DNA from 2 places in the Microbacterium terrae genome. Region 2 is predicted to be linked to the other one. Evidence: predicted binding sites of a transcription regulator. Region 2 holds the regulator's gene; the other holds the start of a gene.
What was found. The regulator LexA, encoded in region 2, represses DNA repair genes until DNA is damaged. The targets are predictions, from matches to a motif close to TCGAACANNTGTTCGA.
Positions count from the first base shown of each region.

Region 1: JOD63_RS13625 (Rv2578c family radical SAM protein) is a predicted target of LexA. The motif match lies at 4,011-4,026, and genes of this name have one in related genera.

Region 1 is NZ_JAFDSS010000001.1:2,976,204-2,983,029, reverse strand. It holds gene JOD63_RS13640 (glycosyl hydrolase family 18 protein) at 1-1,266, shown strand, start outside; gene JOD63_RS13635 (hypothetical protein) at 1,345-1,491, opposite strand; gene JOD63_RS13630 (D-alanyl-D-alanine carboxypeptidase family protein) at 1,515-2,858, shown strand; gene JOD63_RS13625 (Rv2578c family radical SAM protein) at 2,893-4,002, opposite strand; TPP riboswitch at 4,096-4,208, shown strand; gene JOD63_RS13620 (bifunctional hydroxymethylpyrimidine kinase/phosphomethylpyrimidine kinase) at 4,199-5,821, shown strand; gene JOD63_RS13615 (MFS transporter) at 5,818-6,826, shown strand, end outside.
Region 2 is NZ_JAFDSS010000001.1:1,840,616-1,847,441, reverse strand. It holds gene JOD63_RS08590 (hypothetical protein) at 1-1,369, opposite strand, end outside; gene lexA (transcriptional repressor LexA) at 1,417-2,097, opposite strand; gene JOD63_RS08580 (LysM peptidoglycan-binding domain-containing protein) at 2,365-2,757, shown strand; gene JOD63_RS08575 (histidinol-phosphate transaminase) at 2,809-3,903, shown strand; gene hisB (imidazoleglycerol-phosphate dehydratase HisB) at 3,900-4,508, shown strand; gene hisH (imidazole glycerol phosphate synthase subunit HisH) at 4,505-5,164, shown strand; gene priA (bifunctional 1-(5-phosphoribosyl)-5-((5-phosphoribosylamino)methylideneamino)imidazole-4-carboxamide isomerase/phosphoribosylanthranilate isomerase PriA) at 5,219-5,965, shown strand; gene JOD63_RS08555 (SseB family protein) at 5,949-6,746, shown strand.

The sequences.
Region 1 (6,826 bases), 1.1 Mb from region 2:
CTGAAGATCAACGTGTCGCTCGGCGGATGGTCGTGGTCGAAGTCGTTCTCGAAGGCGGTCGCGACGCCCGAGCTGCGGTCCGACCTCGCCGAGTCCTGCATCGATCTGTACATCCGCGGCGATCTGCCCGTGGTCGACGGCCGGGGTGGCGCGGGCGTCGCCGCCGGCATCTTCGACGGCTTCGACCTCGACTGGGAGTGGCCGGGCGCACCCGACTGGGCCCAGGAGGTCGGAAACAGCGTCGACCCCGTGAATGACAAGGCGAACTTCATCGCGTTCGCCGCCGAACTGCGCGCGCAGCTCGATGCCGTCGAGACCGAGACCGGTGCCGACTACGAGATCTCGGCCTTCCTGCCCGCCGGTCCCACCCAGATCAACGCGGGCGGCTGGAACACCCCCGAGCTGTGGGCGAGCCTCGACTACGGCAACCTGCAGGGCTACGACCTGTGGGGCTCGTGGACGCCCGAGACCGGTCACCAGGGCAACATCTACGGCGACCCCGCCCACAACTGGGGTCTCGGCCTCGACACCGTCGTCGCCTCGTACGTGAACGCGGGCGTCGAGCCGTCGAAGCTCAACCTCGGCCTCGCCGCCTACGGGCAGGGGTGGAACGACGCCCAGCCCGAGCCCTGGACCACATCAGGCGGCGGCTTCGGCCAGCTCACCTGGGACCAGCTCGCCGGGCGCGACCTCGAGGTGCACCACGAGTACACCGCCGACGGCCGGTTCAACGCGACGTGGGCGTTCGACGCGGCGACCTCGCAGTTCTGGTCGCTCGACGACGAGGTCGCCGTGGCCGAGAAGACCGCCTGGGCCATCGCGCAGGGGCTCGGCGGCGTCGACTTCTGGGAGGTCGGCAACGACCGCGACGGCGACCTGTCCGCGGTGTCGGCGAACGCCCTGCGCGCCGCCGCTGCCGGTCCGGTCGCCGGCGACGAGGCGTCGGTGTGCGCATCGACGACGGATGCCGCCTCCACGCCGTGGAACGCCACGGTGACCTACCGCGCCGGAGACCTCGCATTCCTCGACGGGCGGGTGTTCGAAGCGCAGTGGTACGCGAAGGGCGATGCGCCCGGTGCATCCGTCCACGGCCCGTGGGCCACGCTCACCGTCTGCGGTGTCGCGGCCGGAACGGTGCAGGAGTGGTACGCCGACACGATCTACACGAAGGGCGACCGGGTCGTGCACGGCGGCGTCACCTACACCGCGAAGTGGTGGACGCGGAACCAGGAGCCGGGTGGCAAGAACGGGCCCTGGCAGCGCTGAGCCGGGGGCGGCGCGGACGCGGGTGCACTTCGGGTGCCCGCGTCCGCGTCCGCGTGCTCGGCGCCTGGCCGCCGGGTGTCAGGATGCGGTGCGCGCCGGCTGCTGCGCGCGAGGGCTGTGGATGATGCCGACCACGATGCGCTGCGTCGTGCGAGGATGCGACGGACCGACTCCGTTGCGGATGCCGGCACCCGCGCACACCGCCGCGGCCGCAGACCGCGACATGACCGACCCGTGACCGGAGCACAGTGACGACCCAGGAGAGCCCCGACGCGCTCGCCGACCTCGGCGAGCTGATGCGCGACGAGCAGGACTACGGCGACGCCGGCGGTGCTGCCGATCCGGTGGCGCGGCGACGCCGCCGACGTGGCTGGCTCATCGCGGCGGCCATCGTGCTCGCGATCGTGCTCGGCTGCGGCGGATACGTCGCCTGGGCGACCAGCGCGGCGCTCCCCGACCCCGAGGGGTCGATGTCGGCACCGCGTGCCCCAGAACCGGAGCCGGTCGCACTCACGCTTCCGTCCGACGGGGCATCCGCGCTGTGGGTGACCGGCGCGGAGGAGTACCTCGGCGCTGAGGAGCCCGGCATCTGGGCGGTGAGCGGCCCAGATGGTGCGCGACCGATCGCGAGCATCGCGAAGATCGTCACCGCTCTCGTGGTGCTCGACGCGCATCCGCTCTCCGGCGACGACCCGGGGCCGACGCTCTTCTTCGACCGCGCCGACCACAAGCTGTACGACAAGTACTACGTCATGGACGTGACGATCGCCCCGATGCCGATCGGCAGTTCGATGTCGCTGCGCGATGCGCTCGCGACGATGCTGATCCCGTCTGCCAGCAACTACGCCGAGGCGATCGCCGAGTGGGCCTTCGGGTCGCAGTGGGCGTACACAGAAGCAGCGCGGCGATGGCTCGACGAGAACGGCCTCGGCGACACGGCGATCGTGGATGCGACCGGCGTCGACGCCCGGAACACCAGCACCCCGACCGACCTCGTCGTGCTGGGCAGGCTCGCGGCCGCGAACCCGGTGATCGCCGAGATCGCTGCGACGTCGGAGATGTCGGTGCCCGGCGCCGGCCGCATCGCGACCACCAACACCCTTCTCGGCACGGCGGGTGTCACGGGCCTCAAGACCGGCAACCTCGGCGAGAGCGGGTCGAACCTGCTCTACACGGCGACGATCGACGTCGGCGCGGCCGAACCGCTGTCGATGGTCGGAGTGGTGCTCGGAGGATCGTCGAAGGATGCCGTCAACGCCAGCGTGACCGCGCTGATCGAGAGCGTCCAGTCGGGGTTCCGGATGGTCTCCGTCGGCACCGGGGGCACGACGGTCGGGGAGTTCACCGTTCCGTGGGGCGACTCGGTCGACGTAGTACTCGGGGAGGGCGCCTCGATCTTCGTCTGGTCGGACACGCCGATCACCGTGGAGCTCGAGACGACGACCCCGACGTCGTGGGATGACGGGGCGGTCGTCGGCACCGTCACCTGGACATCCGGTCCGAACAGCGTCTCGGTGCCCATCGAGATCGCGGGCACGCTCGATGAGCCGACCGACTGGTGGCGGCTGACCCACCCGACGCTGTTGGGCTGACCCGTCACGGCCTGTCGGCCGGGCCTGGCGCGCCTCAGAACAGTCGCGGCGGGGCTGCGGCCGGTGGGGTGGCGGGCACGCGCATCGCTGTCGCTCGTCCGCGTGACGTCGTCACGATTCCCGCGGCGCGCGCGTCGGCCCGCGCCGCGAGCCCGGCGACGGGCGTGCCGCGCGGATGGTCGTCTTCCGCGCGACCGTCGAGCCCGTGCACGCGCAGCAGCGGGCGCACGCGTTTCGCGAGCCAGGTGCGATAGCCCTTGGGTGCCGTCGCAGAGGCTCCGGGGTACAGGCCGCGGTACGACGACACCAGCTCGGGGTGGTGCTGTTCGAGCCACTGCAGGAACCACTGTTTGGCCCCCGGGCGCAGGTGGAGGGCGCCGTACACGACGCGCACCGCGCCCGCCTCGCGGATGCGGGTGAGAGCGTGGTCGATCATCGCGATCGAGTCGGTGAGGTGGGGGAGGATCGGCATGAGGAAGACCGTCACGGCGAAGCCCGCCTCGGTCGCAGCGCGCACCGTCTCGAGTCGCGCCGTTGCGGACGGCGTGCCGGGTTCGACGGCGTGCTGCAGGGCGTCGTCGAAGATCGCGATCGACATCGCCAGCGACACGTCGACGCGCTCGGCGGCGCGGGCGAGCTGCGGAAGATCGCGGCGCAGCAGCGTGCCCTTCGTGAGGATGGAGAACGGCGTGCCGCTCTCGGCCAGCACGTCGATGATCCCGGGCATCAGGCGGTACCTGCCTTCCGCACGCTGATAGGGATCGGTGTTGGTTCCGAGCATCACGGGCTCGTGCATCCACGTGCCCTTGCGCAGCTCCTTCTGCAGTACCTCGGCCACGTTCACCTTGACGATCACCTGGGTGTCGAAGTCGCGCCCGGCATCGAGCTCGAGGTACTCGTGCGTCCCGCGGGCATAGCAGTATACGCATGCATGACTGCATCCGCGGTACGGGTTCACCGTCCAGTCGAAGGGCATTGCCGAGGCGCCCGGAACATGGTTCAGCGCGGTGCGCGCGAGCACCTCGTGAAAGGTGACGCCGGCGAACTCGGGGGTCGTCACCGAGCGCACCAGGCCGCTGAGATGTTCGAGGCCGGGCAGGGCGGCGGCATCCGTTACTCCCAGCTCTTGACCCTGCCAACGCATGTGAACATACGAACAGATGTTCTAAACAATGTCAAGAGCGGTGCCTTCTGAATAGAACATCGAGCGCTCGTGCCGTCAGGCGCTAGGCTCGTCGGCAGTGACACGGGGTGCCGCCCGCGTAGTCGCGATTGCGACGGGTGGCTGAGAACACACCCGTCGAACCTGATCTAGTTCGAACTAGCGAAGGGATGTCGCAATGCGCGATCGCCTGTCCATCGACCCTTCCCACTCTCCGGCGAGACCGCGGATCCCCCGCGTGCTCAGCATCGCCGGGAGCGATCCGTCCGGCGGCGCCGGAATCCAGGCCGACCTCAAATCGATCTCCGCCGTCGGCGGCTACGGCATGGCGGTGATCACGGCGCTCACAGCGCAGAACACCCGCGGTGTCAGCGCGGTGCACGTGCCGCCGGTGGAGTTCCTCACGGACCAGCTCGACGCGATCGCCGAAGACATCGCGATAGATGCGGTGAAGCTCGGGATGCTCGCGAACGCCGACGTGATCCGCGCCGTCGGGGCGTGGCTCGACCGCACCCGGCCGCCGGTCGTGGTGCTCGATCCGGTGATGGTGTCGACCAGCGGTCATCGCCTGCTCGACGCCGATGCCGAGGAGGCGATGATGCAGCTGCTGCCGCTCGCCGACCTCGTGACCCCGAACGTGGCCGAACTCGCGGTGCTCGCCGGCGGCGCTCCCGCCGAGACGTGGGACGAGGTGCTCGCGCAGGCCGAGGCGGTATCGGCGCGGCACGGTGTGCGGGTGCTCGCGAAGGGCGGTCATCTCGCCGGCGACGACGCGCCCGACGCGCTGGTGGACGCGGCATCGGGTGAGGCGTGGATGTTCGCGGGGTCGCGCATCGCGACCACCTCGACGCACGGCACCGGATGCTCGCTCTCGTCGGCCGTCGCCACGCTGCGGGTGTCGTGCGGCGACTGGGCGCCCGCGATCGACGAGGCTCGGCAGTGGCTGCGCGAGTCGCTGCGCCACGGCGACGAGCTGGAGGTCGGCGGCGGACACGGCCCGGTGCATCACTTCTCCGGGCTCTGGGCACGTGGCGGGGTGCAGACCGCGCCGACCGCTGCCGAGGTCGAGGCCGACTGGTGGAATGAGATCGCCGATGTGCGCGCCGGCATCGACGACCTGCCGTTCATCCGCGCGCTCGCCGACGGCACGCTCGGGCGCGAGCCCTTCCTCAGCTACATCGCGCAGGACGCGCTCTATCTGCGCGACTACGCGCGTGTTCTCGCCGAGGCTGCGCGGCTGGCGCCCGACTCGGCCGCGCAGGCGTTCTGGGCGCAGTCCGCGCACGGGTGCATCATCGGCGAGCTCGAGCTGCACCGGGAGCGCCTGGGTGGGCACGACGGCGTGCCTGCACGGGCGGATGCCACCACCACCGCCTACCTCGACCACCTGCTCGCGACCGCCGCGCGCGGCGACTACGCCACCCTCACGGCGGCGGTGCTGCCCTGCTACTGGCTGTACACCGACCTCGGCGTGCGTCTGGCCGACGGACACTTCGGCTCGCGCCCGCAGGACGCAGACCACCCGTACGCGTCGTGGCTCATCACGTACGCCGACCCCGCCTTCGCCGATGCGACGCGGCAGGCGATCGACATCGCCACGGGTCTGGCGGCAGCGGCGACGCCCGAGGCGCGCGCGCGGATGCTCGCCGCGTTCCGTCGGTCGGCCGAGCTCGAACTCGCGTTCTTCGACGTGCCGCTCGGGCTCACGAGTGCCGGCGACCGAGACGAGGAGCGGACGGATGCCGCTCCCGCGGCCGAACCCGCTGCCACCACCGCACCGGTCGAGGCGGTGCCCGCGTGACCGTCACAGGCCCGGTATCGGCCACAGACCCGGCATCAGCCACTGGCTCGGCATCCGTCACCGATGTCGCATCCGCGGCGGTCTCCCCGCCCGCTGCCGCAGGCCCCGAGACCGCTCGAGCCTCGCGTCGCGCCGTGGTCGCGGCATCCGCCGGCACCGTGCTCGAGTGGTACGACTTCTTCCTCTACGGCACCGCGGCGGCGCTCGTCTTCCCCACCCTGTTCTTCCCCGAGAGCGCCCCGGGTGTGGCGGTGCTGCTCTCGCTCGCGGTCTTCGCGACCGGCTTCGTCGCGCGGCCGCTCGGCGGCATCGCGGCGGCCTGGCTCGGCGACCGCGCGGGGCGACGCACGGCGCTGATCGCGACCGTCGTCGTGATGGGAGTCGCGACGGCGGGCATCGGCGTGCTTCCCACCTACGCGCAGGCCGGGGCGCTCGCGCCCGCGCTGCTCGTGCTGCTGCGTCTCGCGCAGGGGGCGGCCACCGGCGGGGAGTGGGGTGGCGCGGCGCTCCTCGCGGTCGAGGGCGCACGGTCGCGCGGAGCGCGCGGGGCGTTCGTGCAGAGCGCGGTGTACGTCGGGCTCATCCTCGGGAACCTCGCCTTCGTGGTGCTGACCCTCACACTGGATGAAGCGGCTCTGCTGTCGTGGGGCTGGCGCATCCCGTTCCTCGCGAGCCTTGCGCTGCTCGCGATCGCGCTGCTGCTGCGCCGTGGCGTTGCCGAGACGCCCGAGTTCGTGGCGGCGCGTGCCGCCGACCGCCTCGCGCGCCGGCCGGTGGTCGACGCGCTGCGCCGGCCGCGCAGTGTCGTGGCGGTCTTCCTGATGCGCGTCGGCCAGAACACCGCGTTCTACATCGTCTCGGTGTTCTGCCTCGGGTACGCGGTGAACACCCTCGGGCTCGACCGCAGTGTGACGCTGACCGCCCTGCTCGTGGGCGCCGGTCTGGCTGCCGTGCTGTGCCCGCTGTGGGGTCGCCTCGGTGACCGCATCGGGCCGTTCCCGCTCG
Region 2 (6,826 bases):
CGTCGGCGTCCTCGACGATCGTCACGGCCTCGTCGGGGCGCACCTGCACGAGCTCCGTCAGCCACCAGACGACCAGCCACACGATCACGACGAGGAACACGTCGGCGAGCGACAGCGGCCGCAGCAGGATCAGCCAGAGCACCGCGAGCACGGCGAGCACGACGCGCACGAGCACGCGCTGCGCATACATCCACGCGCCGAAGCCGCCGGTGTCGAGGCCGTGGCCGCGTACCGAGCCGCGCAGGCCCGAGTTGACAGACGCGACCCCGTCGCGCGTGGCGCGAGCGCCGCGCCAGCGGCCGGAGAGCCAGCCGATGACGATGAGCAGCAGGCCGAGCACGATGAAGACGGTCGCCGTGTCGCGCATGTCGCCCGTGACCTGCTGGTAGATCGAGGCGAGGGCGGCCGACGAGACGCCGAGGTTCGGGGCGCTGAGAGCGAGCACCGATCCCGCGATCGCCAGGGCGATCGACAGCACGCCCGCCCCGACCGTGATGCCCACGCCGGTGCCCAGGAGCGCCGTCGACCGGCGACGCGCGATGAGGATGCCCGCGAGGAAGAGCACCAGGGCGATGACGGGCATCCACCAGCCGGCGGCGACGGCGAGGTTGTAGACGGTGCCGACGATGGCGAGCGCGTCGCTCTGCGCGACGACGATGGTCTTCTCGATGACCGGGATCGATGAAGCGAAGCCGATGCCGCGGTCGATGAGCCGCTCCTTGACCTCTTCGATGATGGGGGCGAGCTGGATGCCGAGTTCGCCGCCGTCGCCGATGACGACGGCCCCGTTCGCCGTTCCGCCGGCGGCCACGGCCTCGAGGGCGCGGTGGCTGGCACGCAGCGTCGTCTCCCACACATCGGCGAAGGCGTCGGACTCGACGAGCCTGGTCACAGTCGTGTCGACGAGCCCCTGCAGTCCCTGTGCCGCGGGCGCGCGGAGCAGCTCGAGCGCGTCGAGGGCGCGCGGCGGGAGGTCGAGCCCCTGCAGCCCGTCGAACAGGTCGTCGGTGACGCCCTCGAGGTCGATCGACTCGTCGATCGCGGTCGTCACCTGATCGGCGACGAGCGCCTGCACGTGCGGGTCGTCGGCGAGGGGCGCGAACGTCTCGACGAAGCGCGTCTCGTCGACGAGTTCGAGCCGGGCCCACGCCGTGACGATCGACACGGGCACGAGGATCGTCGCGATGACGATGCACAGCGCGGAGAGGAACGCCCGCCAGCGGCTGCCGGCGGCCTTGGCGCGCTGGGGCGCCGTGGGAGACGCCTCGCCCGCGGTGAGTCGGGCGTTCTCAGCCTCGAGTTCGCGGATGCGGGCCGCGAGGGCGGCATTGTCGGCGAGGGGCTGCGTAGGGGCGGCGGCATCCGTCATGGCGCCATTGTGGCGCACATCGGGCGCTCCGTGCACCGGCCCCGCGGTCAGACGGCGCGCAGGATCGCGACGACCTTGCCGAGAACGGTCGCATCGTCGCCCAGGATCGGCTCGAAAGCCGAGTTGCGGGGGAGCAGCCAGGTGTGGCCGTCGCGCTGGCGGAACGTCTTGACGGTGGCTTCGCCGTCGAGCATGGCGGCGACGATGTCGCCGTTCTCCGCGGTGGGCTGCGAGCGGACCACGACCCAGTCGCCGTCGCAGATCGCGGCGTCGATCATCGACTCGCCCGACACCTTGAGCATGAACAGGTCGCCCTTGCCGACGAGCTGACGGGGGAGGGGGAACACCTCTTCGACGTGCTGGTCGGCCGTGATGGGCACGCCGGCGGCGATGCGGCCGACGAGGGGCACCAGCGCGGCGTCGCCGACGGCGGGGGCGGTGTCGGCCGGATTCTCGACCGAGGCGCCCGGGAGGTCGATGAGCACCTCCATCGCACGGGTCTTGCCGGCGTCGCGCCGCAGGTAGCCGCTCAGCTCGAGCTGGTTGAGCTGATGGGTGACGCTCGAGAGCGACTTGAGGCCCACTGCGTCGCCGATCTCGCGCATGCTCGGCGGGTAGCCGTGCCGCGCGATCGAGCGCTGGATGACCTCGAGGATCGCCAGCTGCTTGTCGCTGAGGCTCTTGCGCCGCCGCGTCTGCGGCTTCTCACGCCCGCCGGTGTCGCTCATGTGCCGCTCCTGTCGGATGGACCGGACCTCGGCCGGCTGCACCGGTATTCGAATGTCGGAGGTCCGTGGTGTGGTTCTCGTGTCGAAACCGTATCCGATTCGGATGCCGGCATCGCGGACCCGCTCCGCGTGTCGTGTTCGATCAACCGACCTCGGTTTCGATGCTTGACACCCTACAGACTCGAAGATACATTCGGAAGAGAAGTTCGCATCGGCCACTCCCGGCCGAGCGGCCGATGCGAACCTCTCACCACCAGAGGAGGAGCCATGACCGCGATCGCCGTCACCGCACCCACGTTCCGCACCACGGCGCCGACCCTGCGCAGCCCGCGCACGCGGCTGCGCCTCACGCTGCGCGGACGCCGCGTGCTCGCACTCCTCGCCGCGCTGCCGGCGGTCATCGCCCTCAGCGCCGCGGTGATCAGCGGCGGCGCCGCGATCGCCACCCGCGACGCGGGAGCCGTCGCGGGCACGTTCACCACGGTGACCGTCGGCGTGGGCGACACGCTCTGGTCGATCGCCGAAGAGGTCGCGCCTCAGGCCGACCCCCGCGATGTCGTCGACGCGATCGTGCGTCTGAACGCCCTTGACGGGGCGACTCTTCTCGTCGGCGACCAGGTCGCCCTCCCGCTCGAGTACGCGCCCAGCGCCGAGAAGTGACGTCTGCACGGCGTCCTCGGCGACGAGCCGCATGCGACCGCTCGCTCTACGATGGGTGAGGTGACCGCCCGCCTGGAAGACCTGCCGATTCGTGACGATCTGCGCGGTATGACGCCGTACGGCGCGCCGCAGGTGCCGCTCCCGATCGCCCTCAACGTCAACGAGAACACCCACCCCGTTCCGCAGGAGGTGGCCGACGACATCGTCGACTCGATCGCGCGGGCCCTCCGTGAGGTGAACCGGTACCCCGACCGCGAGTTCACCGAACTCCGCGAGGGGTTCGCCGACTATCTGGGCCACGGGCTGACCCGTGAGCAGGTGTGGGCCGCGAACGGCTCGAACGAGGTGCTCCAGCACGTGCTGCAGGCTTTCGCCGGCCCCGGACGCACGGCCTTCGGCTTCGCGCCGACGTACTCGATGTATCCGCTGCTGGCGCGCGCCACCGGGGCGGACTGGATCGCCGGTCACCGGGCCGCCGACTACACGGTGTCGGCGCAGAGCGCTGCCGAGCAGGTCGCCGACGCGGCGCCCGATGTGGTGTTCCTCTGCGCGCCGAACAATCCGACCGGCACCCCGCTCGGCCTCGACGTGATCGAGGCCGTGTACGACGCAACCGACGGTGTCGTGGTCGTCGACGAGGCGTACTTCGAGTTCGCGCCCCGTGAGGAGCGCTCGGCGCTCACCCTGCTTGCGGGGCGCGAGCGGCTTGTCGTGTCGCGCACCATGAGCAAGGCGTTCGCGTTCGCGGGGGCGCGCGTGGGCTACCTCGCCGCCGACCCTGCCGTGATCGACGCACTCCGCCTCGTGCGCCTGCCCTACCACCTGAGCGCACTCACGCAGGCGGCGGCCTCTGCGGCGCTGCGGCACGCTCCGACGATGCTGCGCATGGTCGACGACATCGTGCAGCAGCGTGACCGCATCTCGGCGACGCTCGAAGCGCTGGGGTACACGCCGCACGACTCCTGGACCAACTTCGTGCTCTTCGGCGACGTCGACGATCCCGCGGCGACCTGGCGCGCGTTGTACGACCGAGGAGTGCTCATCCGCGATGTCGGCATCCCGCACCACCTGCGTGTGACGGCCGGCACCGAGGCGGAGTCGACGGCGTTCCTCGAGGCACTCGCGTCGATAGACTCGCAGGCATGACCGCCGCACCCCGCACCGCGTCGCTCCGGCGCGCGACGAGCGAGTCCACCGTCGAGCTCGAGCTCGACCTCGACGGCACCGGGCGCAGTCGCATCGACAGCACGGTGCCCTTCTTCGACCACATGCTCACCGCGTTCGCCAAGCACTCGCTCACCGACCTCACGGTGCGCGCGTCAGGTGACACCGACATCGATGCGCACCACACCGTCGAGGACATCTCGATCGTGCTCGGCCAGGCGATCCGCGAGGCCCTCGGCGACAAGGCCGGCATCTCGCGGTACGGCGACGCGCTGGTGCCGCTCGACGAAGCGCTCGCGCAGGCCGTCGTCGACATCAGCGGGCGGCCTTACCTCGTGCATGAGGGCGAGCCGGCCGGGTTCGAGCACCACCTCATCGGCGGCCACTTCACCGGGTCGCTCGTGCGCCACACCTTCGAGGCGATCTCGTTCAACGCGGCGCTCACGGTGCACGTGCGCGTGCTGTCGGGGCGCGATCCGCACCACATCGCGGAGGCCGAGTACAAGGCGTTCGCGCGAGCCTTCCGTCAGGCGAAGGCTCTCGACCCGCTCGTCGAGGGGATCCCGAGCACCAAGGGCGCGCTATGACCGCGGGCGGCTCGAAGCCGCTCGTCGCCGTGCTCGACTACGGCTCCGGCAACGTGCACTCGGCCGTGAAGGCGCTGATCGCCGCAGGCGCCGATGCCCGGCTCACAGCGGATCGCGGACTCGTGATGGATGCCGACGGACTGCTCGTCCCCGGCGTCGGGGCGTTCCGTGCCGTGGCAGAGGCGCTCAAAGCGAGTCGCGGTGACGAGCTGATCGGCCGTCGCCTCGCCGGCGGCCGGCCGGTGCTCGGCATCTGCGTCGGCATGCAGGTGCTCTTCGAGCGCGGCGTGGAACGCGGCGTCGACACCGAAGGACTCGGGGAGTGGCCGGGCGTCGTCACCGAGCTCGATGCGCCGGTGCTGCCTCACATGGGCTGGAACACCGTCGACGCCGGCGAGGGCACGCGCCTGTTCCGCGGCGTCGAGGATGAGCGGTTCTACTTCGTCCACTCCTACGGCGCCCAGTCGTGGCCGATGGAGGCCCAGCGGCCCTTCGCCGAGCCGGTGCTCACCTGGTGCACCTACGGCGAGCCCTTCCTCGCCGCGGTCGAGAACGGTCCGCTCACGGCGACCCAGTTCCACCCCGAGAAGTCGGGCGACGCCGGAATACGGCTTCTCACGAATTGGCTCGACGGGCTCGGCACGGCTACCCTCTGAACTCGTGCCATCCCACGGGGCGATCGTCCTCGTGATCTGCCCGCACGAGGAGCCATGAACGATTTCGCGTCAACGCCCGAACTGATCCTGCTGCCCGCCGTCGACGTCGCCGACGGCAAGGCGGTGCGTCTCACCCAGGGTGAGGCGGGAACCGAGACCAGCTACGGCGATCCCGTCGACGCGGCCCTCGACTTCGCACGCCAGGGCGCGCAGTGGATCCACCTCGTCGACCTCGATGCGGCCTTCGGCCGTGGCAGCAACGCCGGCATCCTCCGCAAGGTGATCAAGCAGGTCAAGGGCGTTCAGGTCGAGCTGTCGGGCGGCATCCGCGACGACCGCACCCTCGAGGCGGCGCTCGAGAGCGGTGCTGCGCGCATCAACCTCGGCACCGCCGCACTCGAGAACCCCGAGTGGGCTGCCGACGTGATCGGCCGGTACGGCGACGTGATCGCTGTCGGTCTCGACGTGCGCGGCACGACGCTCGCCGCGCGCGGCTGGACTCGCGAGGGCGGCGACCTGTGGACGGTGCTCGACCGGCTCGAGTCGGCGGGCTGCAGCCGCTACGTCGTCACCGACGTCACCAAGGACGGCACCCTCCAGGGCCCGAATGTGGACCTCCTCCGCGAGATGACCTCGCGCACCCCGAAGCCGATCGTCGCTTCGGGCGGCGTATCGAGCCTCGACGACATCGCTGCGCTCCGCGACCTCGTGCCGCTCGGCGTCGAAGGGGCGATCGTGGGCAAGGCGCTGTACGCCGGTGCGTTCACGCTCGCCGAGGCGCTGGATGTCGCCGGACACTGACGACCACGGCGCGTGCGGCGACGCCCACGGGACGCCGGCCGATTCGGCCGGCGTCCCGTGGGAAGGGCGCAGCTTCCAGTCCAATCCGCACTCGGGCGACGACGGCTCTGCCGACCCGGCGCTGCTCGCGGCGCTCACCGCGTTCGTCGCCGGATCGGGCGACCAGGTCGCCGTCGTGGATGCCTACCGCTCTGCGCGCGTGCTGATCCCGCTCCTCGCGGAGCGGGGTGATGAGGGCGTCGGCCCGACCGGCCTCGTCGTCGACAAGACCCAGGAGCTGTCGATCGTCACGGTCGCGGCTCCCGACGGACGCCGGGTGCTTCCGGTGTTCTCGTCTGTCGAGGCGATGAGCCGATGGGATCCGACGGCTCGTCCGATCCCGGTCGACGGCGCGCGCGCCGCGCTCGCGGCATCCGCTGACGACACCGACCTCATCGTGATCGACCCGGCGTCGCCGACCGAGTTCGTCGTGCGCCGTCCTGCCGTCTGGGCGATCGCCCAGGGGCAGCCGTGGGAGCCGAGCTTCGTGTCGCCCGAGGTGTACGCCGGGCTGCACGAGAGCATCGGCGGCGAGCTGGGAGTGCTCGGCCTGGGCGTCGAGCCCGGTGACCCGACTGCGCGCCTGCGCGGCGCGGAGCTCGTCGTGCGCCTGCATCTCGTCGAAGGCCTCGAGAAGTCCGAGCTCGACGCCGTCCTCGCCCGCCTCGCCAAGCGCTGGGCCGCCGACGACCGCATCGCGGTGCTGGTCGACTCGCTGACGGTCAAGCTCGTCCGAGGCTGACACGACCGACGCTGTGACGCGTCCGCCGCCGTGGCAGGCGCCGGCACCGGTCGAAGGTCGACTCAGACGCACGTCGTGGG